4 regions of the Streptomyces decoyicus genome follow, and region 4 is predicted to be linked to each of the others. Evidence: riboswitches for the same ligand, from Rfam matches in the RefSeq annotation. Region 4 holds a riboswitch; each other region holds the start of a gene.
What was found. Region 4 has a riboswitch for cobalamin ahead of cobN (cobaltochelatase subunit CobN). Riboswitches for the same ligand answer to the same signal wherever they lie in the genome.

Region 1 (7,691 bases), 1.6 Mb from region 4:
CAGGAGCCTTCCGCCGCCTGACGCACCACCCCCGGCGGGCCCGGCACTCCCCGGCCCGCCCCCGCACGGCCCTCACGGCAGCGCCGCCGTACGGGCCGTGCGGCGTCCGCGGGGAATCCCGACGCGATACCGGCTCCCCCGCATTGGCCCCGCATTCCTCGCATTCCCTCGCATTCCGCCCCCGGCCTCCCGCCCGCAAAGGCCAGGCGTACGCTGTATGGCTGTAGGGCCGCCCCTGCCGCACCGAGCGACGTCGCGGCGGGGTTCCGTACCGGGAGTAGGACGTTGCTGGAGAGCCTGGGGTCCCTTCGCGGCACCCCCTGGGTGTATGTGATCGTCAGTCTCTCGATCGTTCTCGACGTGTTCGTCCCGATCCTGCCCAGCGGGGTCCTGGTGATCACCGCGGCCACCACTGCCGCCGGCGCCGGCACCGCGGCGGACGCGGTCGGCGGCGTCGCCTCCGTCCACACCGGCGCCCACCTGGCCGAGATGTTCTCCCTGATGCTGTGCGCGGCCACCGCCTCGGTGCTCGGCGACATGGTCGCCTACCGGCTCGCCTGGCGCGGCGGCGACCGCTTCGACCGCGCCATCGGCCGCTCCCGTCGTCTGACGGCGGCGCAGGAACGGCTCGGCGCGGCGCTGACGCGAGGCGGCGGCGGCATCGTCGTACTCGCCCGCTTCGCACCTGCCGGGCGCTCCGTGGTCAGCCTGGGCGCCGGCGTCGCGCACCGCACGGTCCGCGAGTTCCTCCCGTGGTCGGCGCTGGCGGGTCTTGCCTGGGCCGCCTACAGCGTGAGCCTCGGCTACTTCGGCGGGCACTGGCTCGGCACCTCCTGGGTGGGTACCGCCCTCTCCGTCGTCGCCCTCTTCGCCGCAGGGTCGGCCGCCGCCTTCCTGATGCGCCGCCCGGACCGCAGCACGGCGCACTGACGGCCGGGGAACGGAGCCCGCCCGACCGTCCGGATGCGAGACCGCCGTGCGGAACGGCCCCGGACCGCCGCCCCGCACGGCGGGGCGGAAACCCTTGGCCGGTTGTCGGAGCCCGGTGCGACGATGAAGCACATGAGCGGCACCCACGAAAGCAACGGCCCGCCCGCCACCGGCGACAGCACCCCCCGAGTCCCGGTCCCCTCTGCCTGGCGCCCCCGCCCCGAAACCGCCGAGGACGTGCCGGCCGTCCGCCGGATCAACCTCGCCGCCTTCGAGACGGCCGGCGAGGCGGACCTCGTCGATGCCCTGCGCCGTGACCCCGCGGCCTGGCTGCCGGGCCTGTCCTACGTCGCCGAGGCACCGGACGGCACACCCGCCGCCCATGCCCTGCTGACGCGCTGTCATGTCGGCACGGTCCCGGCCGTTGCGCTCGCCCCGTGCGCGGTAGTCCCCGGGTATCAGAAGTGCGGTGCCGGCAGTGCGGTGATCCGGGGGCTCCTGGAGGCCGCGCGGGCCGCCGGCGAGCGGACCGCGATCGTGCTCGGGCATCCGCCGTACTACCCACGCTTCGGCTTCGCGCCGGCCGCCGACCGGTTCGGCATCCTGCCCCCGCAGCCCTGGCCGGACGAGGCCTTCATGGCGCTGTCCCTGGACGGTTCCCAGCCCCCGCGCGGCACGGTGCGCTACGCCGCGGCGTTCGGCATCGCCTGACGCCGGCTCCGCCCTGCCGGGCTTCCGGCCCTCCAGGCCCCCGGCGCCGCGCTGCGCGGGTCCGGCCTGCGCCGACCTGACCTGGCCTGGTCCGGCCCGCGCTGCCGACGGTACGGGCCGGGGACGATCCCGATCCGGAGTAAAGTCAACCGTCACACCACCCCGCCCACCGCCTCCTGCGAGCGCCTCACCGCGCCCCCGGCGCCGGACCGGCGCCGCGCCGCGGCACCCTTGGGACGGGCCCGAACCAACACGCGAGGCACATTTCGGTGAACCAACCGCCGGTCGTCGAATGGACCGAGGCCGACGAGCCCCGTTCCGCCCGTTGGCGTTCCGAGAACGGCGCCCCGCCACCCCGCCGCATCGTCATCGCGGACGACCGGACGAAGGCCGATGACGCCTACAAACTCGCCTGCGAGGGCACCGCGCTGCTGTGGCGCGGCGACTTCCACAACGCCCGCCAGTTGCTGACGGCGCTGGCCCGCCGCATCGACCGCCGCCCCCGCAAGGCGCCGCCCGCCGATGTCACCCAGGCGTTCCATGTGCACCGCGCCGCCCAGAATCACCGCGCCCGCATCCTGGGCATGCTGCTGGTTCCGCTCGATGCGACTCTCGCCGTCCCGCTGCACCGCGCCCCCGATGTCCGCGAGGCCTGCGCCAGGGTGTACGGCCCCGGCGAGCCCGCCGCCACGGAAGCCGCCGACGGCACCGAGGGCCCGGACCCGACCGCCTCCCTCGTCTCGCTGCGCGAACTCCTCGCGCTCATCGGCGCCAACGAATGGCGCAAGAAGGGCGTCGAGATCCCGGCGCTCGGCGGCGACCGTATCCATCCGCATTACGGCGTCTTCTCCCCGGCCCGCGGCGAGTATGTCGACCTGGTGGCCGAGGCGCCGCTGCCCCACGACGAGCTGGCGTTCGACATCGGCACCGGCACCGGCGTACTGGCCTCGGTGCTCGCCCGGCGCGGTGTGCGCAGGGTCGTGGCCACCGACCAGGATCCGCGTGCGCTGGCCTGTGCCCGCGAGAACACCGAACGCCTGGGCGTCGCCGGTCAGGTGGAGGTGGTCGAGGCCGACCTGTTCCCGGCCGGCCGTGCCCCGCTGATCGTCTGCAACCCTCCGTGGGTGCCCGCGAAACCGACCTCCCCCGTGGAGCACGCGGTGTACGACCCGGGCAACCGGATGCTGCACGGCTTCCTGAGCGGCCTCGCGGACCATCTGACCCCGGACGGCGAGGGCTGGCTGATCCTCTCCGACCTGGCCGAACACCTCGGCCTGCGCCCGCACGCCGAACTCCTCGGCGCCTTCGCCGAGGCCGGCCTCACGGTCCTGGGCCGGCTCGACATCACCCCGCGCCATCCACGCGCCCGCGACGCCTCCGACCCGCTCCATGTGGCCCGCGCGGCTGAGGTCACCTCCCTGTGGCGGCTGGGCCTCGTGAACCGGGGTGCGTCCGGCCCCCGGTAGGGCATGCTCCGCCCGGCCGGCCCCGAGGACCATCCCCCTGAGGGCGCGCTCCTCGGGGCCGCCCCTCCCGTGTCGCCGAGCCACTGAGCATCCCGGGCTGTCACCGGCCCGGCCACCGGCGGGGGCGCGTCCGGCCGGCGCCCCGCCCCTCAGGCACGATGGACGCACCATGGATTCCCGGCACCTCCTCTCCCGCGCCCGCCGGCTCGCCGCCTCCGCGACTCCCGGCCGGCGCCGGCTGCTCGGCATCACCGGCCCGCCCGGCGCCGGCAAGTCCACCCTCGCCGCCCACCTCGTGGCGGAGCTGGCCGGGCAGGCGGCGCTCGTACCGATGGACGGCTTCCATCTCGCCGAGGCGGAGTTGCGCCGGCTGGGCCGTACGGACCGCAAGGGCGCGCCGGACACCTTCGACCCGGCCGGCTATGCGGCACTGCTGGCGCGCCTGCGCTCCCCGGAGCCGGACACCGCCGTCTACGCCCCGGCCTTCGACCGCCGTATCGAGGAGCCGGTCGCCGGCAGCATTCCCGTGGCACCCCACATTCCGCTCATCGTCACCGAGGGCAACTACCTCCTCCTCGAATCCGCCCCGTGGCCGCGGGTCCGGGCGCTGCTCGACGAGGTCTGGTACGTGGAGCTGGACACCCCGGAGCGGATCCGGCGGCTGGTCGACCGGCATGAGCGCTTCGGACGTCCGCGCGCCGACGCCGAGCGGTTCGTGCACACCTCGGACGAGGCCAACGCCCGTGTCGTGGCGGCCACTCGCGACCGGGCCGACCTCGTCATCACCTTCGCACCCGAAGAGGCCCCGCCTCCACCGAGCGCATAACCCCGCGCCCCCGCCGCTGTCGGCCGGCGAGCAGCCCGGCCGCCGACAGCGCGCCCCATCCCACGGACACCGCGACCGCCTTCAGCTTGCGGTCGCGGCCCGGCAGCGTCGCGCCGAGCAGTACGGCGTCCCCGAAGTCCGCCGCCATCCGCACATACGCGGCGGTGCGCAGCGCCTGGCCTTCCGGAGCCAGCGCCAGCGCCAGCCCGCTCACCGCATCCCGCCAGGCCAGCGGACGCAGCGAGGTCCGGGTCGCCGGCTCGGTCCGCCCCTCGGCGTCGACCAGCCCCGAGGGCCGCGCCAGCAGATCGGGCACCACCCCCACCGCCACCCCGTACACGGCCGTGGCCACCCCGACCGCACGCAACAGACCGACCTTCATGGGCCGTCCACCTTTCTCGTCCACCGGCCGCGCAGGCCCCGTCATGCCCGCCGCCTCATCAACTCCTTTCCGCGGCAACCCTCTTCCCAAACGACATCAGCGATGTCATCATGACATCATGAGTGTCACTGAGGGGGAGGTCGAGAAGGATGCCGAGGGGGATGCCGTGAGTGTCGTCGCGAGCGATGCGGGGCGGGCCGGCGGCGGGGATCCGACGCCCGCCGAAGACCTGCTGTACGGCGTCATCCGACGCCTGTGGCCACTGCACCGCACGGTCGTCCGCGCGGTGGAACACGAGCTGGCGGGCACGGGCATGACGGCCGGCGAACACGCCCTGCTGGACGTGCTGCGCAGCGAAGGCCCGCAGACCGTCCCGCAGTTGGCGCGCGCCATGGGGCTCGACCGGCAGCCGGTGCAGCGCTGGGTGAATCACGCCGCTGAACTGGGCCTGGTCGTGACGGCCCCGAACCCCGCACACCGCCGCTCCTCCCTGATCCGGCTCACCACCGAAGGCACGGCGGCGATAGGCGGCATCCAGGCGTTCGAGGCGTCGGAGCTGCGGCAGCGACTGGCCGATCTGCCCGCCGGGGACGTTCGTACCGCACTCCATGTACTGGACCGGCTCGGCGAGGAATTCCGGCACCTGGCGAACGGCCCACGCAAGGCGCCGGAGGAAAGCGACAGTCACGGCAGTCGCGGCAATAGCGACGACAATGGCATCACGCCCGCTTCACCGCATCAGGCACACAAAGGACGGCCCGCAAGATGACCCGAGGAATCACCGCCTGGTCCGAGATCGACAACGGCATCGTGCCGATCGACGACGGCGAGCTGTTCTATGAGACGGCCGGCTCGGGCCCCGCGGTGGTGCTGCTCCACGGCGGCATGCTCGACCAGCACATGTGGGACGAGCAGTTCGCCTGGCTGGTGAACTCCGGCCTGCGCGCGATCCGTTACGACTTCCGCGGCCACGGCCTCTCCTCCACCGTGACCGGGGACTACGCCAACCACGACGACCTGTGCGCCCTGCTCGACGCGCTCGATGTCCCCGGCGCCGTCCTCGTCGGCCTCTCCCACGGTGCGCGGGTCGCGCTCGACACCGCCATAGCCCACCCGGACCGGGTGACGGCCCTCGCGCTCGCCTCCCCCGGGATCAGCGGCCGCGCCTTCTCCGACCCCTTCATCCTGGAGCACATCAAGGCGCAGGTGGCGGCGATCGGCGCCCCCGACGGTGCGGAACGCTATGTCGAGCACTTCCTGCGGATGTGGGTGGACGGACCGCATCGCGAACCGTCCGCGGTGCACCCGGGATTCCGTGAGCGGATGCGTGCCTCCGCCGAGGCCAATGTGGAGGTGCATGCCGATGGAGTGGGCGCCGGTATGCCCCTCGAGGTCGGCGCCGCCGACCGCCTCGGCGAGATCCGGGTGCCGACGGTCGTGTTCGACGGTGACCTCGACAGCAGCGACATCTCCGCCAACGCCCATGCGATAGCGCTGACCGTCCCCGGCGCCCGAAGAGTCCGGATACCGGGCGCGGCCCACATGGTCAATCTGGAGAACACCGCGCTCTTCGACCACGAACTCCATGCCTTCCTCTCGGCCCTGGAGTACTGACGCCCCGCGACCACCACTCCCCTTCCGCCCACGGCCCGGCCCGGCCCCGCGAACCTCGCACCTCCCGGGCGGCAGTTAGAGTGACCGGGCCGTGGTGTTCGGGAAGACCGGTGACGGACCTTGTGGTCCCAGTCCGGAGCGGCCCTCGCCACTGTGATCGGGGAGTCTTCACCCCTTCCACCGGCGCACGGCGCGCCTGTGGCGCCACTGACCGCAGCCCGCGGCCGGGAAGGCGGGGGGGCGGACGCATACACCCTCCCCCAAGCTCTCAAGGAGCAGGGTGGTACCCGCAAGCCAGGAGACCGGCCACGGCATCTCACGAACTGATCCACGAGGTGCTGGAGCGTGACCGCCGGATGGCCCTGTCCACCGATACCCGCAACACCCCTGCCTCCGCCGCTTTCCGCTGGCGCCGGCAGGACACCGTCCGCACCGCGGGCCTGATGGCCGTCATAGCCGGTCTGCACGTCGTCGCCTTCGGCGTGCTCTTCCTGCTCGTGGTCCCCCATCACTACGCCGTGGGCAGCCAGGTCTTCGGTGTGGGACTCGGCATCACCGCCTACACCCTCGGCATGCGGCACGCCTTCGATGCCGACCACATCGCCGCGATCGACAACACCACCCGCAAGCTGATGGCCGACGGAAAGCGGCCGGTGTCGGTCGGCTTCTGGTTCGCCCTCGGCCACTCCAGTGTCGTCGTCGCGATGGCGGCCCTGGTGGCGGGCGGCGCCCAGCTCGCGGGCACTCTGCTCAACGACGAATCCCGTACGCACCAGATCCTGGGCACCATCGGCACCACGATCTCGGGGACGTTCCTCTACCTCATCGCCGCCCTGAACCTCATCGCGCTGGCCGGGGTCTGGCGGGTCTTCCGCGGTATGCGCAACGGCCACTACGACGAGGCCGAGCTGGAACAGCGCCTCGACGCACGCGGCTTCATGAACCGCTTCCTGGGGCGCTTCACCCGCTCGATCTCCCGTCCGGGCCAGATGTTCCCGCTCGGTTTCCTCTTCGGGCTCGGCTTCGACACCGCGACCGAGGTGACCCTGATGGTGATGGCGGGCAGCGGCGCCGCGGCCGGCCTGCCCTGGTACGCCGTGCTGTGTCTGCCGCTGCTCTTCGCCGCCGGGATGAGCCTGTTCGACACCCTCGACGGCACCTTCATGAACTTCGCCTACCAGTGGGCGTTCTCCAACCCGGTGCGCAAGGTCTACTACAACCTCACCATCACCGGACTGTCGATCGCCGTCGCCTTCTTCATCGGCACGATCGAGCTGGTGACCGTGCTGCACGACAAGCTCGCCCTCAACGACCCGCTCACCGGCTGGATTTCCGGCCTCGACCTCGACAATGTCGGCTTCCTCATCGTCGGCCTGTTCGTGGTGGTGTGGGCCGCGGCGCTGGCGTACTGGCGACTGGCCGGCGTCGAGAAGCGCTGGGCGGAGCGAACGGAGCCGACGACACAGGCGGAGCCGGCGGAACAGGCCGCACCGGGCTCCTGAGGCGCTAGGGGGAGACGCCCCCTAGCCCCGGCAGCCCCGTACGCAGCCGCCGCCCGTACCGCCGCCGGGGCGCGGCTGTCCGCTCACGTGGCCGAACCGGCCGCCGCCCCCGTCATCAGATCCGGCCCCCAGCGCTCCAGCGCAGCCGCCAGGTCGAGGGGCAGCAGCCGGTCCGGCTGGTCCGGGCCCGGCCAGTCCTCCCGCGGGACCCGCCACATCACCTCGAACTCGTTGCCGTCCGGGTCCTTGGCGTACAGCGA
Region 2 (7,691 bases), 2.4 Mb from region 4:
ACGTAATTCTGGCCATCCGTCACAGCCGGGCAAAGGCCCTGACTCTGCACATGTCCAGCATTCACGGCATGCACGCACCACCGTAAGCAGCGGCGCGCCACCCCGCTTGCGGACGCCGTCACACCCGGGCACACAATGGTCTGGACATTGACAAAAACGGGCAAAATTCGCACCGCCGGATGGCCCGCCAGCGTCGGAAGAGGGACCCGTGACATCTCCACCGCCGCCTGACAGCCACCCGACCGGCCCCCCGTCGGGCCCGCTGTCCGGCCCGTCCTCCGAACCCTCGCACGAGCCCACGCAGGTGGGCCCGGCACCGGGGCGGACACCGCCGGAGGAGCCCACCGAGCCGGGATCCCGCATCCCCCCGGGCGGCCCCGGTGAGGGCGACGGTGGCGGGGGCGGAGGCGGCGGTTCCGGGCGCGGCGGGGGCGGCGGTGCAGGCGGGGCTGCCGGGGGCGGCAAGCCCTGGTGGCGGTCCGCGCCGCGGGTCGCCATCATCGCGGCCGCCGTGGTCGCTGCGGTGATCGTGACGATGCTGCTCACCCGGCCGGGCGGCTCCGGCACCAGCGAGGTGTTCGCCGAACCGGCCGCCTCGACCGGCCAGGACCCGGTCACCAAGTCGACGGCGAACGACTCCTCCCCGACCTCGTCCGGCAAGCCCAGAAAGCCCTCCGGCGGCGGGAACAGCACCTTCGAGGGCGCGACGCCCGGCCTCTACGGCGGTACCCAGAACAGCGCGAGCTGCGATGTCGAGAAGCAGATCACGTACCTGACCGGCAGCCCCGAGCGGAACCAGGCGTTCGCCGGAGTCCTGGGCGAGAAACCGGGTCAGGTCCCGTCCTATCTGCGGTCGCTGACGCCCCTGCAGCTGGGCTACGACACCCGGGTCACCAACCACGGTTTCAAGGACGGCAAGGCCACCAGCTTCCAGTCGGTCCTCCAGGCCGGCACCGCGGTCATGGTCGACTCGTACGGAGTGCCGCGGGTGCGCTGCAAGTGCGGGAACCCGCTCACGGAGCCGACTCCCCTCCAGGGCAATGTGAAGACGGTCGGTACCAAGTGGCCCGGATACGAGCCCTCGAACGCGGTGGTCGTCAAGCCCGCAAAGACCAAGGTCAAGGAATTCGTCCTGCGCGACCCGAAGACGGGCAAGTGGTTCAAGCGCCCCGAGGGCAGCACCGGCACCACGGACACCCCGACGGCCCCGCCGGACAAAACCCCCAGCGGGCCCACGACCTCCGAACCGCCGAACGGCTCGCCGTCGGCCGGTGAGACCTCGACGGGGACGTCCGGCCCCCCGACCTCGGACACCGGCACGGCCTCCCCCGAGTCACCGGCGGACACCGGAGGGTCCGACACCACCGGCGGACCGAGCGAGCAGCCCCCGACCACCTCCGAGGGCACGACCGGCGGCGACACGACCGGCGGCACGCCCGACGGGGGGACGCCGGGCAGCAGCGGTTCACACGGCGGCGGAGTCACCCAGTCGGGAGGCGGCGGAACACCGCCGTCCAGCTGAGGCAGGCCGCATACGGGAACGCGGCGGGCAGCCGGCAGGCCGCCCGCCGCTTCTTCATGCCCCCGAAATCGAACTGTGTCCTAATGATCCGGCGCACCGGACAACCACCGAAGCAGACAAACCCTCTGTACATGCGGCGGGTGCACAGGCAGCCCTGGACGGACATCCCCGCACGGGGCCGGGCCCCGCCACTGTCAGTTGTTCTGCTTTGGAGGGATCCCCGTGTACGCCGGATCACGTCGCCACCCCGCCCGGTTGATACCCGCTCTGATAGCGGCGGGCACGCTGTTGACCGCGTGCGGGTCGGGAGCCGACGCGTCGAAGTCGGACCAGCCCGCGGCGAAGGTGACCGTCACCCCGACTCCCGGAAACACCTCGGCAAAGCTCGGCTCCGAGATATCCGTGCGGGCCGACGGCGGAAAGCTCACCTCGGTCGAGGTCAAGGACGACAAGGGCGGCACGGTCGCCGGGCGGCTCGCCGGTGACGGCGCGTCATGGAAGTCGGACGGCAAGGTCAAGCCGCAGACCACCTACACGGTGCGGACCAGGACCAAGTCGACGCAGGGCAAGGAATCCTCCGCCACGTCGAAGTTCACCACGGAGCGGGCCGACAAGGTCAACAAGCTCACCAACACCCCCGGCGGCGGGCAGACCGTGGGCACCGGAATGCCGGTGTCGATCCTCTTCGACCACCCGGTGGCGAAGGACCGGCGCGCCGACATCGAGAAGGCGCTGAAGGTCACCACCCAGCCGAAGGTGCAGGGCGCCTGGGGCTGGGTCAAGGACTACTCCGGCAAGGACCGGATCGACTGGCGTCCCAAGGACTACTGGCCGGCCGGCACCAAGGTCTCCGTCAAGGGCGCACTGTCCGGGATCAACTCCGGTGACGACGGCGGCTGGTTCGCCCGCGACTACAACTTCGGCTTCGGCATCGGCGCCGACCACAAGGCCGTCATCGATGTGCCCTCGCACACCCTGACGATGTACGAGAACGGCAAGAGCGTCGGCACCATCCGCGGCTCCGCGGGCTCCCCGCAGGACCCGACCCGCGGCGGGGTGCACACCGTACGCAGCAAGAACGCGGCCGAGACGATGGACTCCGCCACCATCGGCCACGGCGACGAGTGGAGCCTGCCCTCCAAGTGGGTCACCCACCTCACCGCGTCGGGGACCTTTCTGCACTCCGCCCCGTGGAACAAGTCGATCGGTGTGGAGAACAACAGCCACGGCTGCTTCGGCATGACGACCTCGGACGCCAAGAAGATCTACGACTTCCTGCCGATCGGCTCCACGGTCGAGGTGAAGGGCACCGCCAACACCAACAAGACCGACGTCGGCAACGGCCTGGAGGTCTGGCAGGAGAGCTGGGAGCAGTGGCAGCAGCGCAGCGCGCTGACGCACTGACCCTGCGGCGCAGGCTCATCTGCGGTGCCTCCCGAGGACGCGGGGGCGGGTGAGCAGCAGGAAGACGGTGGCCAGGACGGCGACGGCCTGGGCCAGGGCGGCGAGCTTCTTGGCGCCGCTCCAGCCCGGTTCGTACATGTCCGGCAACGGCCCCGGCGCGCCGAGGTCCACATAGGTGTAGAGGAGCAGCAGCGCGAGTCCGCCCGTCGCGACGAGCCAGGCGAAGGTGTCGGCCGCCGGGCGGCGCCAGGTCAGCACGAGCAGGGCGGCGAGCGCGGCCAGGGCGGCGTCGACGCGGAACAGCAGGCCCTGGCCGAGGGTCGCCGTGACCTCGTCGTACCGGCCGGCGAGCCGGGCGTGGAGGTAGGCGTCCACGGCCAGCCCGGCCGCCGCCAGCAGTCGCGCGATACCGCGGGCGACCCGGTCGGGCCGCCCGTGCTCCGGTACGGAGTTGTCTGGTGCCACGGCTTCTCCAAGCCTCACGGTGAGCGGCGGTAGCCGGGTCGGCGGACGGTGAGCGGGCCACACGCACCTCAATAGACCGCAGGCGCCGCCGCCCGGCCATCCGGGCGGCGGCGTTCGGCGTATCGGGCAGCAGGCCGCCTGGGCGGCGACGCCGCACCGTACGCGGTGGGGGCCGTGCGGGTCAGCGGATCTCGCTCGTCGTACGGCGGTACGTGGAGCGCCGGTCCTCGATCTCGGACCAGCGGTCGCCGTAGACGTTCTCGGTGATGCCCGGCTCCCGCAGGAAGTCGTGCGGGAAGCCCAGCGGCACCGCGCTGCACCGGTCGAGCCGCGCCAGCGCGTCGGCGTCCAGCGCGACATCGACGGCGGCCAGGTTGTCGAGGAGCTGGCTCTCCTTGGTGGCGGCGATGATCGGGATGATGTTGCCGGGCCGGCTGCGCAGCCACGCCAGCGCCACCTGCGCCGGGCTCCAGCCGCCCTGCTCGGCGATCTCCAGCACCGCGGTGACGGTCTCCTCGGCGTGGTGGTCGCGCCGGTCGTCCTCGCCGACGACATCCAGCCGGCCCGTCTCACCGCGGCGGTACTTGCCGGTGAGCCGGCCGGCCGCGAGCGGCGCCCAGGCCAGCACGGCCAGGTCGAAGGCGCGGGCCTGGGGCAGCAGTTCGCGCTCCGGGGTCCGCTCCAGCAGGTTGTAGCGCAGCTGCGAGCCCGCGAACGCGGTCCAGCCGCGCAGCTCGGCCAGGGTGTTCGCCTGCGCGATCTCCCAGGCCGGCCAGTCCGAGACGCCGACGTAGAGCACCTTCCCCGACCGGACCACGTCGTCGAGCGCCCGCATCACCTCCTCCACGGGCGTGAAGTTGTCCCGGGCGTGCACCCACAGCACATCGAGGTGGTCGGTGCGCAGCCGGTCCAGGCTCGCCTCCACCGAACGGACGAGGTTCTTGCGGTGGCTGCCCGCCGCGTTCACATCGCCCTTGCGGGTCGCGCAGGTGTACTTGGTCGCCAGGACGAAGCTGTCCCGGCGGCCTTCGAGCAGCTCCCCCAGGATCCGTTCCGAGGCCCCGTCCGTGTAGTTGTTGGCGGTGTCGATGAAGTTGCCGCCCGCGTCCGCATACGCGTCCAGGATCCGGCCGCTGGTGTCCTTGTCCGCGCCCCAGCCCCAGTCCTCGCCGATGGTCATGGTGCCCAGGCTCAGCTCGCTGACCCGCAGACCGGTCCTGCCGAACAGTGTGTAGCGCACGTGGTTCCCTTCGATCGGCGCAGCTCTCCGGTGGTGCGCTCACGCTAGGAGCTGGAGCGCGCTCCAGCGCAAGACGCGGCCCGGCGGCGGCGTCCGGTTCCGGCCGAGGCCGGGGCACGGTCCGGGCGGGACGTCGACGGCATGCCCTAGGGTGGCCGGAGCAACTGGTTCGCCCTGCCCGCCAGGCAGGCGCGTCGCAAGAGGGAACCCGGTGGAAATCCGGGACTGCCCCGCAGCGGTGAGTGGGAACGACCGCCGTCATACGCACTGGGCCCGGCCGGGTCTGGGAAGCGACGGCCAGTAGATGTCCGCCTTCGGCGGACGTGCCCGCGAGTCCGAAGACCTGCCAGTGCCCCCGCGCGACCGGTGCGCGGGGAGATCTCGGTGACCTCGAGGGCGGGTCGGCGGACATCAGACGGGCATGACGGCGGCAATGCGCCGGGGCCCGTCCGGTTTGCCGTCCCTTCGCGTCCTCGACCCTCCCGCGGTCCATGGAGACATACTCGCGAAGGAGAGTTCCGTGACCAGCACGTCCGCAGCCGCGGCAGCACGCGCCACCGTGCACGGCTATCCCCGTCAGGGGCAGCACCGTGAACTGAAGAAGGCCATCGAGGGCTACTGGAAGGGCCGCGTCGGCGCCGACGCCCTCCGCAGCACCGCCGCCGAGCTGCGCCGCGGCAATTGGCAACAGCTCGCCGAGACCGGTGTCCACGAGGTGCCGACCGGCGACTTCTCGTACTACGACCACCTCCTGGACACCAGCGTGATGGTCGGCGCGATCCCGGCCCGGCACCGCGCCGCGGTGGCCGCCGACCCCCTGGACGGCTACTTCGCGATGGCCCGCGGCACCCAGGACGTGGCGCCGCTGGAGATGACCAAGTGGTTCGACACCAACTACCACTACCTGGTGCCGGAGTTGGGTCCCGACACGGTCTTCGCCGCGGACTCCACCAAGCAGGTCGCCGAGCTGACGGAAGCACTCGGTCTCGGCCTCACCGCACGCCCGGTCCTCGTCGGGCCGGTGACCTATCTTCTGCTGGCCAAGCCCGCGCCCGGTGTCGCGGCCGGTTTCGACCCGCTGACGCTGCTCGACCGGCTGCTGCCCGTCTACGCCGAGGTGCTCGCCGAGCTGCGGGCGGCCGGCGCCGACTGGGCGCAGCTGGACGAACCGGCGCTGGTGCAGGACCGCTCCCCCGCCGTGCTGAACGCCGCGGCCCGCGCCTACCGCGATCTCGGCACGCTCGGCGACCGCCCGCGGCTGCTGGTCGCCTCGTACTTCGACCGGCTGGGCGAGGCGCTGCCCGTGCTGGCCAAGGCGCCCGTCGACGGACTGGCGCTGGACTTCACCGGTGCCGCGGCAGGCAACCTCGGTGATCTGGCGGCGGTCGGCGGGCTGCCCGGCAAGCGGCTGGTGGCCGGTGTCGTCAACGGCCGCAATGTGTGGATCAACGACTTCGAGAAGTCGCTGGCCACACTGGGGACGCTCCTCGGCCTGGCCGACCGGGTCGACGTCTCGTCCTCGTGCTCGCTGCTGCACGTCCCGCTGGACGCCGCCGCCGAGCGGGACATCGACCCGCAGATCGCCCGCTGGCTGGCCTTCGCCCGGCAGAAGACCACGGAGGTCGTGACGCTGGCACGCGGTCTGACCCAGGGCACCGGCTCCATCGCGGCCGAACTCGCCGCCAACCGCGCGGACTTGTCCTCCCGGGCGGGTTCGGCGCTCACCCATGACCCGGTGGTGCGCGCCCGTGCCGCGGCCGTCACCGACGCCGACGGCCGCCGTTCGCAGCCGTACGCCGAGCGGGCCGCCGCCCAGCGCGCGCACCTCGGGCTGCCACTGCTGCCGACCACCACCATCGGCTCGTTCCCGCAGACCGCCGAACTGCGCACCGCCCGCGCCGACCTGCGGGCCGGGCGGATCGACACCGCGGGGTACGAGGAGCGCATCTCGGCCGAGATCCGCGAGGTGCTGGCCTTCCAGGAGAACGCCGGTATCGATGTGCTGGTGCACGGCGAGCCCGAGCGCAACGACATGGTGCAGTACTTCGCCGAGCAGCTGACCGGCTACCTCGCCACCCGGCACGGCTGGGTGCAGTCCTACGGCACCCGCTACGTCCGCCCGCCGATCCTGGCCGGGGACATCTCCCGCCCCGAACCGATGACGGTCCGCTGGACGACGTACGCCCAGTCGCTCACCGACCGGCCGGTCAAGGGCATGCTCACCGGTCCGGTCACCATGCTCGCCTGGTCCTTCGTCCGCGACGACCAGCCGCTCGGTGACACCGCCCGGCAGGTGGCGCTCGCCCTGCGTGACGAGGTGAACGACCTGGAAGCGGCCGGGAGTTCGGTGATCCAGGTCGATGAGCCCGCGCTGCGCGAGACGCTGCCGCTGCGCACCGCCGGCCACGCGGAGTACCTGGCCTGGGCCACCGAGGCGTTCCGCCTCACCACCAGCGGGGTCCGCCCGGACACCCAGATCCACACCCATATGTGCTACGCGGAGTTCGGCGACATCCTTCAGGCCATCGACGACCTCGACGCCGATGTCATCAGCCTGGAGGCGGCCCGCTCCCATATGCAGGTCGCCGGGGAGCTCGCCACGGCCGGCTATCCGCGCGAGGTGGGCCCCGGTGTCTATGACATCCACTCACCGCGCGTACCGGGCGTGGACGAGGCAACGGCACTGTTGCGCAAGGGGCTCGGTGCCATCCCTGCCGAACGGCTGTGGGTCAACCCCGACTGCGGTCTGAAGACCCGCGGCTGGCCCGAGGTGCGCGCCGCCCTGGAGAACCTGGTCGCCGCGGCCCGCGAGATCCGCGGCGGTCTGCCCGGCGCGGCTTCCTGACGGGAGCGGGCCGGGGCCGGCGCCCGTGCGGGGGTGCCCGCTCCGGCCCGTGGCTCACCGGAGCCGCGAACGGTGCCGATGGCCACCCCGATACCGATCATGGTCAGCTGGAAGGCGCCCACGGTGCGGCGCAGTCCCGCCGCCGGCCGGTGACTCGGCCTCGGTGAGAAAGGCCGCCGGCGGTTTGCGGCGCAGGAGTTGGTGGCGCAGGCCCG
Region 3 (7,691 bases), 1.4 Mb from region 4:
CTGGCGCTGCTGGGCTTCATGGCGATCAAGGCAGGTACGGACATCCAGGGCAACCCGCAGCTGGCCATCCCGCAGCTGTTCGAGGACATGTTCCCGAGCTGGTTCTCCGGTGTGGCGTTCGCCGCGATCGGCATCGGCGCGCTGGTGCCCGCGGCCATCATGTCGATCGCCGCGGCCAACCTCTTCACCCGCAACGTCTACAAGGACTTCCTCAAGCCGGGCGCCACGCCCGAGCAGGAACACAAGGTCGCCAAGCTCGTCTCGCTGCTGGTGAAGGTCGGCGCGCTGGCCTTCGTCCTCACCATGGACAAGACGATCGCGATCAACTTCCAGCTGCTGGGCGGCATCTGGATCCTTCAGACCATGCCGTCCCTGGTCGGCGGCCTGTTCACCCGCTGGTTCCACCGCTGGGCGCTGCTGGGCGGCTGGGCGGTCGGCATGCTCTACGGCACGCTCGCGGCGTACGGCGTCGCCAGCCCGACCCAGGCCCACTTCGGCGGCTCCAGCAAGGAGATCCCCGGTATCGGCGAAATCGGCTACATCGGCCTGACCGCCTTCGTCCTGAACGTCGTGGTGACGGTGGTCCTGACCGTCGTCCTGAAGGCCGTAGGGGCCCCCGAAGGAACCGACGAGACCAGCCCCGCCGACTACACGGCGGACGCCGGCGACAAGGGCGTCTCCGTCGAACTGCCGCCGGCGGCGGCGGAGGCGCCGGCGGGGCACTGAGCCACCCGCTGACGCACCTTCACGGGCTGCCGCGTTCCTCCGGGGACACGGCAGCCCGTTGGCGTGGGCCGTTCAGTTCACCCAGTCCTTCAGCTGCTCGGTTTCGAGGGGGATGCCGACGGGGTCGGGGAGGTGAATCTCATCTTCCCGTCGATGAACTCCGGCCGCGCGCCCTTCTCCAGGCGGGCGAGCACCCGGGCGACCTCTTCGAAATGCTTGGTCTCCATGAGGTGCGGCCGGTCGGCGAGCGGGGATGGAGGTTGCTCCTTCTTCTCCCGGCAGGGCGGAGAACGTAAAACCGACCATAGCCGAGGCCACTGACAGGCACTGCGTGATCACTCACGACACACTAGATATGGGGGTGCACGCGAAGGGCCACCCCCACATGTATGCTCGTCCTCGCTGTCGCCGCAGGGGAATCCGGTGGGAATCCGGAACTGTCCCGCAACGGTGTTGGAGCGGGCTCGGCCGGCCGGACCACGGCCCCGGCACGCCGCCCGTGAAGTCCGAAGACCTGCCGACGGTACGCCCGCACCGCCATGGGTGCGGACGTCGATACGTCCGGGCCCCGAGGGTTGGGCCGGTGGACGCCGCGCGGTGTGCCCGCGCACCCCTGACCGTCATGGGGTGCCGCATGCCCGCGTGCGCCCGTCGCGTCCCTCCCCTCCCGGCCCCCGCCGAGTGAGGGAGAGCAGCACGTGACCATCGCGCCAACGGAGCCCGCGTCAGACGCCGAGGTCGTGCCCCCCGCGGTAGCCACGCCTGCCGGCACCGCCGACGGCGGGCCCGGCCAGGACGGTCCGGGTGTCGCCCTGCTGCGCACCCTGACCGAGCTGACCGAGGATCTGACCGCGACCGACCCCGGCAAGGTGGCCGCCGCCGCCCTGCGCGGCCGGCACGCGGGCTCCGACGAGGCCGAACTGCGGTCGCTGGCCACGGATGCCGCGGCCGGCCTGATCGGTGACGAGCCGCAGTACTCCAAGCTCGCCGCGCGTCTGCTCACGCTCGCCATCGCGGAGGAGGCGGCCGGACAGGGGGCGGTCGCCTTCTCCGCCTCCGTCGAGGTCGGTCACCGCGAGGGGCTGATCGCCGACGAGACCGCGGAGTTCGTGCGCACCCATGCCGCCCGTCTGGACGCGCTGGTCGACAAGGCGCTGGCCGACGGCGCCGACGACCGGTTCGGCTATTTCGGGCTGCGCACCCTGCACTCGCGCTACCTCCTGCGGCACCCCACCACCCGTCAGGTCGTCGAGACCCCCCAGCACTTCCTGCTGCGGGTGGCCTGCGGCCTCGCCGAGGACCACAGCGAGCGCGCCCTGGACGACGTCGCCGAGCTCTACCGCCTCACCAGCTCGCTGTCCTACCTGCCCTCCTCCCCCACCCTGTTCAACTCCGGTACCCGCCACCCGCAGATGTCGTCCTGCTACCTGCTGGACTCGCCGCTGGACGAGCTGGACTCGATCTACGACCGGTATCACCAGGTCGCGCGGCTCTCCAAGCACGCGGGCGGCATCGGCCTCTCGTACTCCCGTATCCGCGCCCGCGGTTCGCTGATCCGCGGCACCAACGGGCACTCCAACGGCATCGTGCCGTTCCTGCGCACCCTGGACGCCTCGGTCGCGGCCGTGAACCAGGGCGGCCGGCGCAAGGGCGCCGCGTGTGTCTACCTGGAGACCTGGCACGCGGACATCGAGGAGTTCCTGGAGCTGCGCGACAACACCGGTGAGGAGGCCCGCCGCACCCACAACCTGAACATCGCGCACTGGATCCCGGACGAGTTCATGCGCCGCGTGGAGGCGGACGCCGACTGGTCGCTGTTCTCGCCCTCGGACGCCCCGGAGCTGGTGGACCTGTGGGGCGACGAGTTCGACGCCGCCTACCGCAAGCTGGAGGCCGACGGCCGGGCGCTCAAGCAGATCCCGGCGCGGGTGCTGTACTCCCGCATGATGCGCACCCTGGCGCAGACCGGCAACGGCTGGATGACGTTCAAGGACGCCGCCAACCGCACCGCCAACCAGACCGCCGAGCCCGGCCAGGTCGTGCACTCGTCCAACCTGTGCACCGAGATCCTGGAGGTGACGAACGACGGGGAGACCGCGGTCTGCAACCTCGGGTCGGTCAACCTCGCGGCGCACCTCGGCGAGAACGGTGAGATGGACTGGGAGCGGCTGGACGCCACGGTCCGCACCGCCGTCACCTTCCTCGACCGCGTGGTGGACATCAACTTCTACCCGACCGAGCAGGCCGGGGCCTCCAACTCCCGCTGGCGCCCGGTGGGTCTGGGCCTGATGGGCCTTCAGGACGTCTTCTTCCGGCTGCGGCTGCCCTTCGACTCGCCCGAGGCGACGGAGCTGTCGACCCGGATCTCCGAGCGCATCATGCTCGCCGCGTACGAGGCGTCCGCCGACCTCGCCGAGCGGCACGGCCCGCACGAGGCGTGGTCCGCGACCCGCACCGCCCGCGGTGTGCTGCACCCGGACCACTACCCGAACGCGGAGCCGCGCTGGGCCGACCGCTGGGCGGCGCTGCGCACCCGTATCGCCGCGACCGGTATGCGCAACTCCCTGCTGCTGGCGATCGCGCCGACCGCGACCATCGCCTCGATCGCGGGCGTGTACGAGTGCATCGAGCCGCAGGTCTCCAACCTCTTCAAGCGCGAGACGCTGTCCGGCGAGTTCCTCCAGGTCAACGCCTATCTGATCGAGGAGCTCAAGGCCCTGGGGATGTGGGACGGGCGGACCCGTGACGCGCTGCGCGAGGCCAACGGCTCGGTGCAGGACGTCGAGTGGATCCCCGAGGAGATCCGGGCGCTGTACCGCACCGCCTGGGAGATCCCGCAGCGCGCCCTGATCGACATGGCCGCGGCCCGTACGCCCTACCTCGACCAGAGCCAGTCGCTGAACCTCTTCATGGCGTCGCCGACCATCGGCAAGCTCAGCTCGATGTACGCCTACGCCTGGAAGCGCGGCATCAAGACGACGTACTACCTGCGTTCCCGTCCGGCGACCCGGATCGCGCAGTCGGCGCGCGGCGGGGCCGCCGCCACCCCCGTGCCCGTACCGCAGCAGGCCACCGACCCCGAGGCGGTCGCCTGCTCCCTGGAAAACCCCGAGTCCTGCGAGGCCTGCCAGTAATGACCACCGCACCCGAGACGAACGCCGCCGCCCACACCGCCACCACCGGCACGAAGAACCTCCTGGACCCGGGCTTCGAACTCACCCTGCGCCCCATGCGGTACCCGGAGTTCTACGACCGCTACCGCGACGCGATCAAGAACACCTGGACCGTGGAGGAGGTCGACCTCCACTCCGACGTCGCCGACCTCGCCAAGCTCTCGCCGGGCGAGCAGCACATGATCGGCCGGCTGGTCGCGTTCTTCGCGACCGGTGACTCGATCGTCTCCAACAACCTCGTGCTGACGCTGTACAAGCACATCAACTCCCCCGAGGCGCGGCTGTACCTGAGCCGTCAGCTCTTCGAGGAGGCCGTGCACGTCCAGTTCTACTTGACGCTGCTGGACACCTACCTCCCCGACCCGGACGACCGCGCCGCCGCCTTCGCGGCCGTGGAGAACATCCCGTCCATCCGGGAGAAGGCCCAGTTCTGCTTCAAGTGGATGGACTCGGTCGAGAAGATCGACCGGCTGGAGTCCAAGGCCGACCGGCGCCGTTTCCTGCTGAACCTGATCTGCTTCGCGGCCTGCATCGAGGGGCTGTTCTTCTACGGCGCCTTCGCCTACGTGTACTGGTTCCGCTCGCGGGGCCTGCTGCACGGCCTGGCCACCGGCACCAACTGGGTCTTCCGCGACGAGTCCATGCACATGGAGTTCGCGTTCTCCGTGGTGGACACCGTCCGCGAGGAGGAGCCCGAGCTCTTCGACGACAAGCTGGAGCAGCAGGTCACCGACATGCTCAAGGAGGCCGTCGAGGCAGAGCTCCAGTTCGGCCGCGACCTGTGCGGTGACGGCCTGCCGGGCATGAACACCGACTCGATGCGCGAATACCTCCAGTGCGTCGCCGACCAGCGGCTCCAGCGGCTCGGCTTCGCGCCGGTCTACGGCTCGGAGAACCCGTTCTCCTTCATGGAGCTCCAGAACGTCCAGGAGCTGACCAACTTCTTCGAGCGCCGGGCATCCGCCTACCAGGTCGCCGTCGAGGGTTCGGTCTCCTTCGACGACGACTTCTAGAAGACGTACCGCGACGCCCCTTCGCCCCCGCCGTCCGCCGTTTGTGAGCGTTCTGTTACCTCGGCAACCGGAACCAGGGCCGTCACCTCTACCTGTGCATGAAGGGCACGAAGGAGCGTCGCCGGTTCATCGACTACCCACGCCGGGGACGGGAGGGTCCGCGCCGCTGGCTGCCGTCATGGCGCCAGTGGCTCGGCACCCTCTCGCTCGGCATCATCGGCCTGGCCGGGCTGTTCGCCGTGGTCTACGCGAACGTCGACATCCCGAACGAGAATGAGCTGGCGGGCAAGGAGGCCACCGTCTATTACTGGGCGGACGGCAGCCAGATGGTGAGCGTGGGCGCCGTCAACCGGCAGAACGTCACCCTCGACAAGGTTCCCGACTCCGTCGAGAATTCCGTGATCGCGGCGGAGAACGCCACCTTCTACACCGACGCCGGTGTCTCCCTCCAGGGCATCGGCCGTGCCCTGGTCAACATGGTCTCCGGCGAGGAGACCCAGGGCGGCTCCACCATCACCCAGCAGTATGTGAAGAACACCTATCTCTCGCAGGACCAGACGGTCACCCGCAAGATGCGGGAATTCATCATCTCGCTGAAGGTGAGCAACCAGAAGCCCAAGCAGGAGATTCTGCGCGGCTACCTCAACACCAGCTGGTTCGGCCGTGGTTCGTACGGCATCCAGGCCGCCGCCCACGCGTATTACGGCATTGACGCCAAGGAACTGAATCCCAGCCAGGGCGCCATGCTGGCGGCCTTGTTGAAGGGCTCGGAGCAGTACGACCCCGGACTGAGCGAGGCCAATCACGCGCGGGCCGTGGCACGGTGGAAGTGGATACTCGACCGGCAGGTCTCCACCGGGAAGATGAGCGAGAAGGAGCGGGCGAAGTACGACACCTTCCCCGAGCCCCGGGGGCTGACGAAGCCCACCAGCCAGGCCGGCCAGACCGGCTATCTCGTCGATGTCGCCAACAAGTTCATCAAGGCCGACACCGGACTGACCGACAAGGACCTCGCGCGCGGCGGCTACCGCATTCACACCACCTTCGACAAACAGCGCACCCACCGGCTGGAAAAGGCCGTGAAGGACGTCCGCCGGGAGAACATCGATCCGCAGCAGCGGGCGGCCGACAATTATGTGGAGGTCGGCGCGGCCTCCGTGCGCCCCAAGGACGGGGCGATCGTCGCGCTCTACGGCGGCGCGGACGCCACCCGGCACTTCAGCAACAACGCGGACACCACCGCGGTCCCGGCCGGCTCCGCCTTCAAACCGTTCGTGCTGGCGGCCGCACTCCAGCGGCCGGACGGCGCACCGGCGGACGCCACGGCGCAGCCGGTGGTGGATCAGAAGACCGCCGTGCCGGATCTGAGCAGCGCGCTGATGAAGGCCGAGAGCCCGCCGTTCGTGCAGGCCGGGCAGCGCATCGGGCTGGAGCGGATCCGGGACCTCGCGGTGGCCGCGGGGCTGCGCAAGGAGAGCATGGCCCGCCTGGAGCAGACCTTCCCGCTGGGCACCTCCGCCCCCAGCGCGATACGGATGGCGAGCGCCTACACCACCTTCGCCAACGGCGGGCTGCACACCGACCCGTACGCGGTGTCCGAGATGACCCACGACGGCCAGAAGGTACCCGGCATCCACCGTCGCGAGCCCGAGCAGGTCCTCGATGCCGGGGTCGCCCAGCAGGTGTCCAGCGCCCTGGAAGGGGTGGGCTGGCGGAGCCTGGTGCAGGACGGCGGGACGGCCCAGCAGCCGGTCGCGGCCGGCCGCACGGAGCGGGGTGACCGGATGAAGTCGGCCTGGTTCATCGGCAGCCCGGCGGGCGTCGGCCCGGACTTCGGTCCCGGACCGGAGAAGTGGGGCGGTGTCCGCCCCGGCCGTGTGCCCGGTGCCGTCGACGACAACGAGCCGACCACCGCCGTCACCATGTTCCGCAACAAGCCGGGAGCGCCCGAGCTGCTGCCGATGCAGGGCGTCGGCGGTGAGGACACCGGGCTGGGGACGAGCATCCCGCCGAAGATCTGGCGCGCCTACCAGCAGGCGCCATGAGCGAGCGGGGCCGTCCGGCCGCCGGGCCGGGCGCCCCGCTCCGCCCGCGTCAGTCGTTGGCGACGACGGGGTAGCGCGGCTCCAGCTCGGCCATCTGCTTCAGCGCGTCCTTGCGGTCCCGCTTGCTGAGCCGGTCGATGTAGAGGTAGCCGTAGAGGTGATCGGTCTCGTGCTGGAGGCAGCGCGCGAAGTAGCCCGTGCCCTCGATCGCGACCGGCTCGCCCTTGGCGTCCTGGCCGCGGACCACGGCGTAGTCGGGGCGGGCCAGCGAGGCGTAGGCGCCGGGCACCGACAGACAGCCCTCGTTGGAGTCGTCCAGGATCCGGCGCTCGGCCGGCAGCTCGTCCAGCACCGGGTTGCAGATCGCGCCGACGTGCCGGACGCCCTGGTCGTCCAGGCAGTCGTAGACGAAGACCTTCAGGTCCACACCGATCTGGTTCGCGGCCAGGCCCACGCCCTCGGCGGTCCGCTGGCTGGCGAACATGTCGTCGATGAGCCGGTCGAGCTGGTCGTCGAACTCCGTGACGTCCTTGCACTCCTTGTGGAGCACGGGGTTGCCGACGACCGTGATCGGCCGCGAGGTGCCGCGCTCACGGTGGGCGGTCTCCCGCTCCTCGGCGTCCGTGACGTCGTCGATGAATGCTTCGTCCACGCGCTGGTCACCGTCTTGATCAAACACAGGCTGCTGGGCCATCTCCGCCGTACGCCTTCCTGAAAACCCTGAGTAGTCGCCC
Region 4 (7,691 bases):
TACGACTTCCTGGACTCGGCCACCAAATCCATCACCACCGACAACGCCCTGGCCGGCGTCAAGCCGCTCTACGACCTGGCCGCGACCGTCAAGGACATCCCCACCGACCGCCTCACCTTCCTGACCGTCCCCAACTACTACCGCGAGGCCGACGTCCCCACCGACAAGGCCAATGTGGTCTGGCAGTATCCGCAGGCCGGCCGGCTCTTCAGCGACCTCGCGCACGACCGCGAGATCGGCGCCGCCGGAAAGAAGAAGCTCGCCGAGGCCGCAAAGAACCCGGTGACCGCGCGCTCCGTGCAGGTCCGCGTCCTCAACGGGACCGGCGTACCCGGCCGGGCCGCCTCCGCCGCCGACCAGCTGCGGGGGCTCGGCTTCACGGTCGTCGCCACCGGCAACGCCCCGGGGACGGACAAGACCACCGTCACCTACCCGGCCGCACTCAAGACACAGAGCGCGGTGCTCGCCTCCCGTCTCGCCGGCACCAAGGCCACGCAGTCGGCCGAGGCGGCACCGGGCGCGGTGACGCTGACGATCGGGCCGGACTTCCCGGCGGACATGCCCTGAGAACCGCAGCCGGCCCGGGTGCCCTGGCGCGCGCGGGGGGCGCGTCATGCCGACGGGGACGCGCTCCGGCTACAGCATGCGGCATGCGGCATGCGGCATGACGCATGCCGCATCTGGGCACCGCCCGTGACCTGCCGGACGGACCCGGTACGCGGATGCCGGACGGGCCCCGGCGGTACGCGGTCGCCCCACGACCCCCGCGCCGACGTCCCTCAGACGCGCAGCCGTTCCACCGGCCGGGCCGTGTGCACCTCGATGTCGTGTGCGGCCCGCTGAAGCAGCTGGTGGCTGAGGTCCGACATCGCCCGCGCCACCGCCAGCTCGTCCCCGATGGCCGGGATGTTCTCGTCGGCGGGGTTGCAGCGCGCCGCTCCCTGGCCGACCATCTGCCCGCCGTCCTTGCCGCGCAGCCTGGCCTCGGCCCGGACCTCGCTGTCGGTCTCGGTGATGCTGATCTCGGCGTTCCATGTCTTCGTGGCAGTCACCGGAAGCCTCCTCGTCCGCCCCCATAAGCAGCCCATGAACCGCCCCCACAAAAATCCTCGCACCGGCGTCCGCGGCCCGCACCTGGGGCACACCACACCTCGGTCCGGGGGCTTTCCCCATGGTGGGGCCGTACCCGCCGCCCTAGCCTCGTCGTGGCGGGGAACCGGGCAGGGGCGCCCCCTCGCCGCACCAACTACCGAGCTTTCCGGGGGAATTCATGCGCAAGCGCGTCCGCTATATCGGGGTCCTCACGATGGCCGCCCTCGGGGCATGCGGCATCAGCGCCTGCGGAGTGCTGCCCGGGAAGACCCTGAAGGACGACGCCGTGGTGTCGAAGAAGATCACGGCCATCCGGCTGGACAGCACCTCCGGGGGCCTTACGGTGCACGGCGGCAAGGGCGGCGGCAGGGTCTCGGTCCACCGCTCGGTGAGGTACCACGGCGAACGGCCCGAAGGGGCCACGCACCGGATCGAGGACGGGGCGCTGGTGCTCGGCGGCTGTGGCGAGGACTGCTCGGTGAACTACACGGTCGAGCTGCCGAAGGGCATCCCGGTCAGCGGTGAGACCTCCTCCGGGGCGGTGGATCTGAGCGGGGTGGGCCCGGTGAAGGTGACCACCAGCTCCGGGGACATCGACCTGGACGGCGTGGCCGGCACGGTCGACGCACGGACCTCCGACGGCGGGATCACCGGACGCGGCCTGGCGGGCAAGCGCATCACGGCGCAGACCTCCAACGGGGAGATCGATCTGACCCCGGCCGTCGCCCAGAACGTCCGGGCGAGGACGTCCAACGGCACCATCACCCTGCAACTGCCGAAGGGCCCGTACCGCGTCTCCGCACAGACCAGCAACGGCGACAAACACCTGGGCATCGCCCAGGACCCGGCGGGACGCTTCCAGCTGGACCTGACCACCAGCAACGGGGACATCACCGCAAAGCCCGCCTGATGCCGCGGCATCAGGCGGGCCCGGGGGAGCGCTGACCGGGACCGGCTTCCGGCCCCGGCTCCCGACCGGGGCGGCGCAGCCCCCCGGCGTCAGTCCTCCCCCTCCAGCTCCCCTTCGGTCTCCAGGAACGCCTGCCGCAGCGCCGCCAGCGTCTCGGCGTCCGGCTTCTCCCACATGCCGCGGGACTCGGCCTCCAGGAGGCGCTCGGCGATGCCGTGCAGCGCCCAGGGGTTGGCCTGCTGGAGGAAGTCGCGGTTCTCGGGGTCGAGCACGTACGTCTGGGCGAGCTTGTCGTACATCCAGTCGGCGACCACGCCCGTGGTGGCGTCGTAGCCGAACAAGTAGTCCACGGTCGCGGCGAGTTCGAAGGCGCCCTTGTAGCCGTGGCGGCGCATCGCCTCGATCCAGCGGGGGTTGACCACCCGGGCGCGGAAGACCCGGGAGGTCTCCTCGACGAGGGTGCGGGTGCGGACCGTCTCGGGACGGGTGGAGTCGCCGATGTACGCCTCGGGGGCCTTGCCCTTGAGTGCCTTGACCGTGGCGACCATGCCGCCGTGGTACTGGAAGTAGTCGTCGGAGTCCGCGATGTCGTGCTCGCGGGTGTCGGTGTTCTTGGCGGCGACCGCGATGCGCTTGTAGGCGGTCTCCATCTCGTCCCGGGCCGGGCGGCCCTCCAGACCGCGGCCGTAGGCGTAGCCGCCCCAGACGGTGTAGACCTCGGCGAGGTCGGCATCGGTGCGCCAGTCGCGGGAGTCGATCAGCTGGAGCAGACCCGCGCCGTACGTCCCCGGGCGGGAGCCGAAGATGCGGGTGGTGGCGCGGCGCTCGTCGCCGTGCTCGGCCAGGTCGGCCTGGGAGTGGGCGCGCACGAAGTTGGACTCCGCGGGCTCGTCCAGGCCCGCGACCAGCCGTACGGCGTCGTCGAGCAGCCCGATGACGTGCGGGAACGCGTCCCGGAAGAAGCCCGAGATGCGCAGCGTGACGTCGACACGGGGGCGGCCGAGCTCGGCGAGCGGGATCGCCTCCAGTCCGTTGACCCGGCGCGAGGCGTCGTCCCATACGGGGCGGACACCCAGCAGGGCGAGGGCCTCGGCGACATCGTCGCCGCTGGTCCGCATCGCGCTCGTGCCCCACAGGGACAGCCCGACCGACTGCGGCCAGTCGCCGTTGTCGGAGCGGTAGCGCTCCAGGAGCGAGTCGGCGAGGGCCTGGCCGGTCTCCCAGGCCAGACGGGAGGGAACGGCCTTGGGGTCGACGGAGTAGAAGTTACGGCCCGTCGGCAGGACGTTGACCAGGCCGCGGAGCGGGGATCCCGAGGGGCCCGCCGGGACGAAGCCGCCGTTCAGCGCGTGCACGGCGTGGTCGATCTCGTCGGTGGTGGCGGCGAGACGCGGGACGACCTGGCGGGCGGCGAAGTCGAGGATGTCGGCGACCGCGGCCGGATGCCCCTCGGCGACACCGGACACCGCCGCCGGGTCCCAGTCCGCGTCCTCCATCGCCTGGACCAGCGCGCGGGCCGTGGCCTCGGCCTCGTCGGCCGTCGTCCGGGTCGCGGCGGACTCGTCGAGACCGAGCGCCTCGCGCAGACCGGGCAGGGCGGACGTACCGCCCCAGATCTGGCGGGCGCGGAGGATGGACAGGACGAGGTTGACGCGGGCCTCACCGGCCGGGGCGCCGCCCAGGACATGCAGACCGTCGCGGATCTGGGCGTCCTTGACCTCGCACAGCCAGCCGTCCACGTGCAGCAGGAAGTCGTCGAAGCCGTCGTCGTCCGGGCGGGCCTCCAGGCCCAGGTCGTGGTCGAGCTTGGCGGCCTGGATCAGCGTCCAGATCTGGGCGCGGATCGCGGGCAGCTTGGCCGGGTCCATGGCGGAGATCGCCGCGTACTCGTCGAGCAGCTGCTCCAGGCGCGCGATGTCGCCGTAGGACTCGGCGCGGGCCATCGGCGGGACGAGGTGGTCGACGAGGGTGGCGTGCACCCGGCGCTTGGCCTGGGTGCCCTCGCCGGGGTCGTTGACCAGGAAGGGGTAGACGAGCGGGAGGTCGCCGAGGGCGGCGTCCGGGCCGCAGGCCGCGGACAGGCCCGCGTTCTTGCCGGGCAGCCATTCCAGGTTGCCGTGCTTGCCCAGGTGGACCATGGCGTCCGCGCCGAAGCCGCCGTCGTCCGCGGAGGCCGCGATCCAGCGGTACGCCGCCAAGTAGTGGTGCGAGGGCGGCAGATCGGGGTCGTGGTAGATCGCGATCGGGTTCTCGCCGAAGCCGCGCGGCGGCTGGATGAGGATCAGGAGGTTGCCGCGGCGCAGAGCGGCCAGCACGATGTCGCCGTCGGGGTTGCGGCTGCGGTCGACGAACATCTCGCCGGGCGGCGGCCCCCAGTGCTCCTCGACGGAGTCCCGGAGCTCCTGCGGGAGCGTGGCGTACCAGCGCTTGTAGTCGGCGGCCGGGATACGCACGGGGTTGCGGGCGAGCTGCTCCTCGGTGAGCCACTCCTGGTCGTGGCCGCCGGCCTCGATGAGGGCGTAGATCAGCTCGTCGCCGTCGCCGGACACGAGGCCGGGAACCTCTTCGGTGCCGAAGTCGTAGCCGTCGGCCTGGAGGCGGCGCAGCAGGGCGACGGCACTGGCCGGGGTGTCCAGGCCGACCGCGTTGCCGATCCGGGAGTGCTTGGTCGGGTACGCGGACAGCACCAGCGCGAGGCGCTTCTCGGTGGCCGGGATATGACGCAGCCGGGCGTGCCGGACGGCGATGCCGGCGACCCGGGCGGCGCGCTCGGGGTCGGCGACGTACATCGGCAGACCGTCCTCGTCGACCTCCTTGAAGGAGAACGGGACGGTGATCAGCCGGCCGTCGAACTCGGGGACGGCGATCTGCGAGGCGGCGTCCAGCGGCGACAGCCCCTCGTCGTTCTCCTCCCAGGCGCTGCGCGGCCCGGTCAGGCACAGGGCCTGGAGGATCGGTACGTCGAGGGCGGCCAGCGCACCCGCGTCCCAGGACTCGTCGTCGCCGCCGGCGGAGGCCTCGGCGGGCTTGGTGCCGCCCGCGGCGAGGACGGTGGTGACCAGGGCGTCGGCGGCCCGCAGCTCCTCGATCAGCTCCGGCTCGGGGGCGCGGAGGGAGGCGACGAACAGGGGCCGGGCGCGGCCGCCCGCCGCCTCGATCTGCTCGCACAGGGTCCGTACGAAGCCGGTGTTGCCGCTCATGTGGTGGGCGCGGTAGTAGAGCACGGCGACCAGCGGGCCGGTCTCGTTGCGGGCCTCCCACTCCAGCGGGCCCCAGGACGGGGCCGGGGCCGGCGGGTCGAAACCGTGGCCGGTCAGCAGCACCGTGTCGGAGAGGAATCGGGCGAGCTGGTCGAGGTTGGCGGGCCCGCCGTGCGCGAGGTAGGCGTGCGCCTCGGCCGCGATGCCGACCGGGACCGTCGACTGCTCCATGAGCTGGGCGTCGGGGGCCTGTTCACCGGTGAGCACGACGACCGGCCGGTGCTGGTCCTCGGCGAGCAGCACCTCCAGGCCCTCCTCCCAGGCACGGATGCCACCGAGGAGGCGTACGACGACGAGGTCACAGCCTTCCAGCAGCGCGGGCAGCTCGGCGACATCGAGCCGGGCGGGGTTGGCGAGCCGGTACGGCACGGGACCCGTGGCCGCGCGGGCGCTGAGCAGGTCGGTGTCGGAGGTCGACAGCAGCAGAAGCATGCGAGCGCAGGCCTTCCTCGGGGTGTCCGCGCCCCGGGTGGTCGTAAGGACGGCGGGAGTTCCTGGCTCGCCCGGCAGTTTCCGGGTTCACAGTGGCGGGACCGCGCCGGATTCTCACCGGGCTTCCTCCCTAGGGCCGTAGGACCCTGCGCCGTCGCTGGCGTCGGTGGGCCAGCCGACCCACCGACCTGCATAGTAAGGGCTGTGGACGGCCGAGGTAAGCGGGCCTCCGGGCAGGCCGGACCAGGACGGGGGCGCGCACGCCGCGGGCCGGGCGCCTGGCCGGATCCGGCCCGGATCGGCGCCCGCCCCCGTGGGTATGCTCGCGGCCATGCCGCCCTCCCCCTCGACACGGCCCCAGGCCGCCGCACCGCCTCTGCGCGACCGCGGTGACGCCTGCCCGGGAGCGCTGCGGCTGCACCGGGCCGCCGACGGCCACCTCGCCCGAATCCGGCTCCCGGCCGGAGATTTGACGGTGCGTCAGGCAGCCGTCCTGGCCGACGCCGCGGACCTGCTCGGTGACGGCCATCTCTCCCTCACCTCCCGCGGCAACGTCGAACTCCGCGGCCTTGCGGAGGGCTGCGGCGGCCGGCTCGCCGCTCTGCTGCGCGACGCCGGCCTGCTGCCCTCCGAGCGCCACGAACGCATCCGCAACATCCTCGCTTCCCCGCTGGCCGGACTGGACCGCCACACCCCTTCTGACGTGCGACGGTGGGCCCGTGAGCTGGACGCGCTGCTCTGTGCGAGCGAGTCCGCGACCGCCCTCTCGGGCCGTTTCCTGTTCGTCCTGGACGACGGGCGGGGCGATGTGGCCGCGCTCGGCGGAGATGTGAGCTTGCTCGCAGAACCGGCCGGGGGCCGGACCGGACCGGCGGGCGGCGCCCTGCTGCGGGTCGGCGACGGTCCGGCGGCGCTGCGGATCGCCGGACCGGACGTACCGCGCGCCGCGCTCGCCGCCGCCGAGGCCTTCCTGACCGCCGCCGCGGCGAGCGGCAGCGGAGCCTGGCGGGTCCGCGAACTCCCCGACGGACACGGCCTGACGGCCCGGGAGGTGGCAAAGACGCTGCGGTCGGCGGGCATCGGGGCCGCGTACGTGGCCGCGGCTCCCGCCCCCGGCGCCCGCACCTCCCCGCCGTACGCGGACTCCGCCGCCCCCGGCGTCATCGAGGGCCCCGACGACGACCGTGCGCTCTCGGTCCTGGCGCCGCTCGGCAGGCTGTCGGTGGCCCAATGGCGGCTGCTGACCACGATCGCCGCCGGCGACGGCTCCGGGGCGCTGCGCCTCACCCCGTGGCGCGGCATCGTCCTGCCCGGACTGCCGGCCGCCGCGGCACCCCGCCGGCTGGCGGAGCTCACCACCGCCGGACTGATCACCGACCCGGCCTCTCCCTGGCACCGGCTCGGCGCCTGTACGGGCCGCCCCGGCTGCGCCAAGTCCCTCACCGACGTACGCGCCGACGCGACGGCCGCGCTCGCCGCCGGTGCGGCCGTCCCGGGCGGGCGGCCCCCCGGCCCGGCCCCCGAGGGCCTCCCCGTCTACTGGTCCGGCTGCGCACGCCGCTGCGGTCACCCGCACGGCACCTGGATCGACGTGCTGGCCACGGCGGAGGGCTACCGGGTAGCACTGGTGGGGCCGGACACCGCACCGACCGCCCCACGCACCGCGGCGCCCCCGCCCACGGCCCCATGAACCACAGCAACGCCAAAGCCCCATGCCCCGCCCCATAACCACCCGAGCCATGCGAACCGCCCGAGCCATGCGAACCACCTGAATTACCCGATCCACCCGATTCACGTGAACCACCCGGTCCACCTGAACCACCCGAACCACCGAGCCCTCCCGCACCCGACACCCCCGAGGCCAGAGTGACCGCGTTCGACTACGAGAAGGACGGTGCGGCGATCTACCGCCAGTCCTTCGCCACCATCCGCACCGAGGCGGATCTCGCCGGGCTGCCCGCCGACGTCAGCCAGGTAGCGGTCCGGATGATCCACGC

Region 1: linked by a shared signal. The riboswitch ahead of nicT (Nickel transporter NicT) and the one ahead of cobN (cobaltochelatase subunit CobN) in region 4 are both predicted to bind cobalamin.
Region 2: linked by a shared signal. The riboswitch ahead of metE (5-methyltetrahydropteroyltriglutamate--homocysteine S-methyltransferase) and the one ahead of cobN (cobaltochelatase subunit CobN) in region 4 are both predicted to bind cobalamin.
Region 3: linked by a shared signal. The riboswitch ahead of K7C20_RS24715 (ribonucleoside-diphosphate reductase subunit alpha) and the one ahead of cobN (cobaltochelatase subunit CobN) in region 4 are both predicted to bind cobalamin.

What each region holds. Positions count from the first base shown of each region.
Region 1 is NZ_CP082301.1:2,583,401-2,591,091, forward strand. It holds gene K7C20_RS11300 (DoxX family protein) at 1-21, shown strand, start outside; gene K7C20_RS11305 (DedA family protein) at 286-930, shown strand; gene K7C20_RS11310 (GNAT family N-acetyltransferase) at 1,063-1,641, shown strand; gene K7C20_RS11315 (methyltransferase) at 1,911-3,107, shown strand; gene K7C20_RS11320 (nucleoside/nucleotide kinase family protein) at 3,277-3,933, shown strand; gene K7C20_RS11325 (hypothetical protein) at 3,890-4,315, opposite strand; gene K7C20_RS11330 (MarR family winged helix-turn-helix transcriptional regulator) at 4,434-5,084, shown strand; gene K7C20_RS11335 (alpha/beta fold hydrolase) at 5,081-5,929, shown strand; cobalamin riboswitch at 6,005-6,254, shown strand; gene nicT (Nickel transporter NicT) at 6,253-7,431, shown strand; gene K7C20_RS11345 (VOC family protein) at 7,515-7,691, opposite strand, start outside.
Region 2 is NZ_CP082301.1:6,633,630-6,641,320, reverse strand. It holds gene K7C20_RS29045 (DUF6777 domain-containing protein) at 209-1,522, shown strand; gene K7C20_RS29040 (L,D-transpeptidase family protein) at 1,745-2,926, shown strand; gene K7C20_RS29035 (hypothetical protein) at 2,942-3,391, opposite strand; gene K7C20_RS29030 (aldo/keto reductase) at 3,573-4,631, opposite strand; cobalamin riboswitch at 4,795-4,982, shown strand; gene metE (5-methyltetrahydropteroyltriglutamate--homocysteine S-methyltransferase) at 5,152-7,476, shown strand.
Region 3 is NZ_CP082301.1:5,579,564-5,587,254, reverse strand. It holds gene mctP (monocarboxylate uptake permease MctP) at 1-726, shown strand, start outside; gene K7C20_RS24720 (hypothetical protein) at 816-953, opposite strand; cobalamin riboswitch at 1,110-1,262, shown strand; gene K7C20_RS24715 (ribonucleoside-diphosphate reductase subunit alpha) at 1,425-3,860, shown strand; gene K7C20_RS24710 (ribonucleotide-diphosphate reductase subunit beta) at 3,860-4,912, shown strand; gene K7C20_RS24705 (transglycosylase domain-containing protein) at 5,011-6,957, shown strand; gene def (peptide deformylase) at 7,007-7,651, opposite strand.
Region 4 is NZ_CP082301.1:4,193,378-4,201,068, forward strand. It holds gene K7C20_RS18395 (LCP family protein) at 1-567, shown strand, start outside; gene K7C20_RS18400 (DUF1876 domain-containing protein) at 780-1,052, opposite strand; gene K7C20_RS18405 (DUF4097 family beta strand repeat-containing protein) at 1,271-2,002, shown strand; gene cobN (cobaltochelatase subunit CobN) at 2,092-5,694, opposite strand; cobalamin riboswitch at 5,729-5,889, opposite strand; gene cobG (precorrin-3B synthase) at 6,026-7,384, shown strand; gene K7C20_RS18420 (precorrin-8X methylmutase) at 7,561-7,691, shown strand, end outside.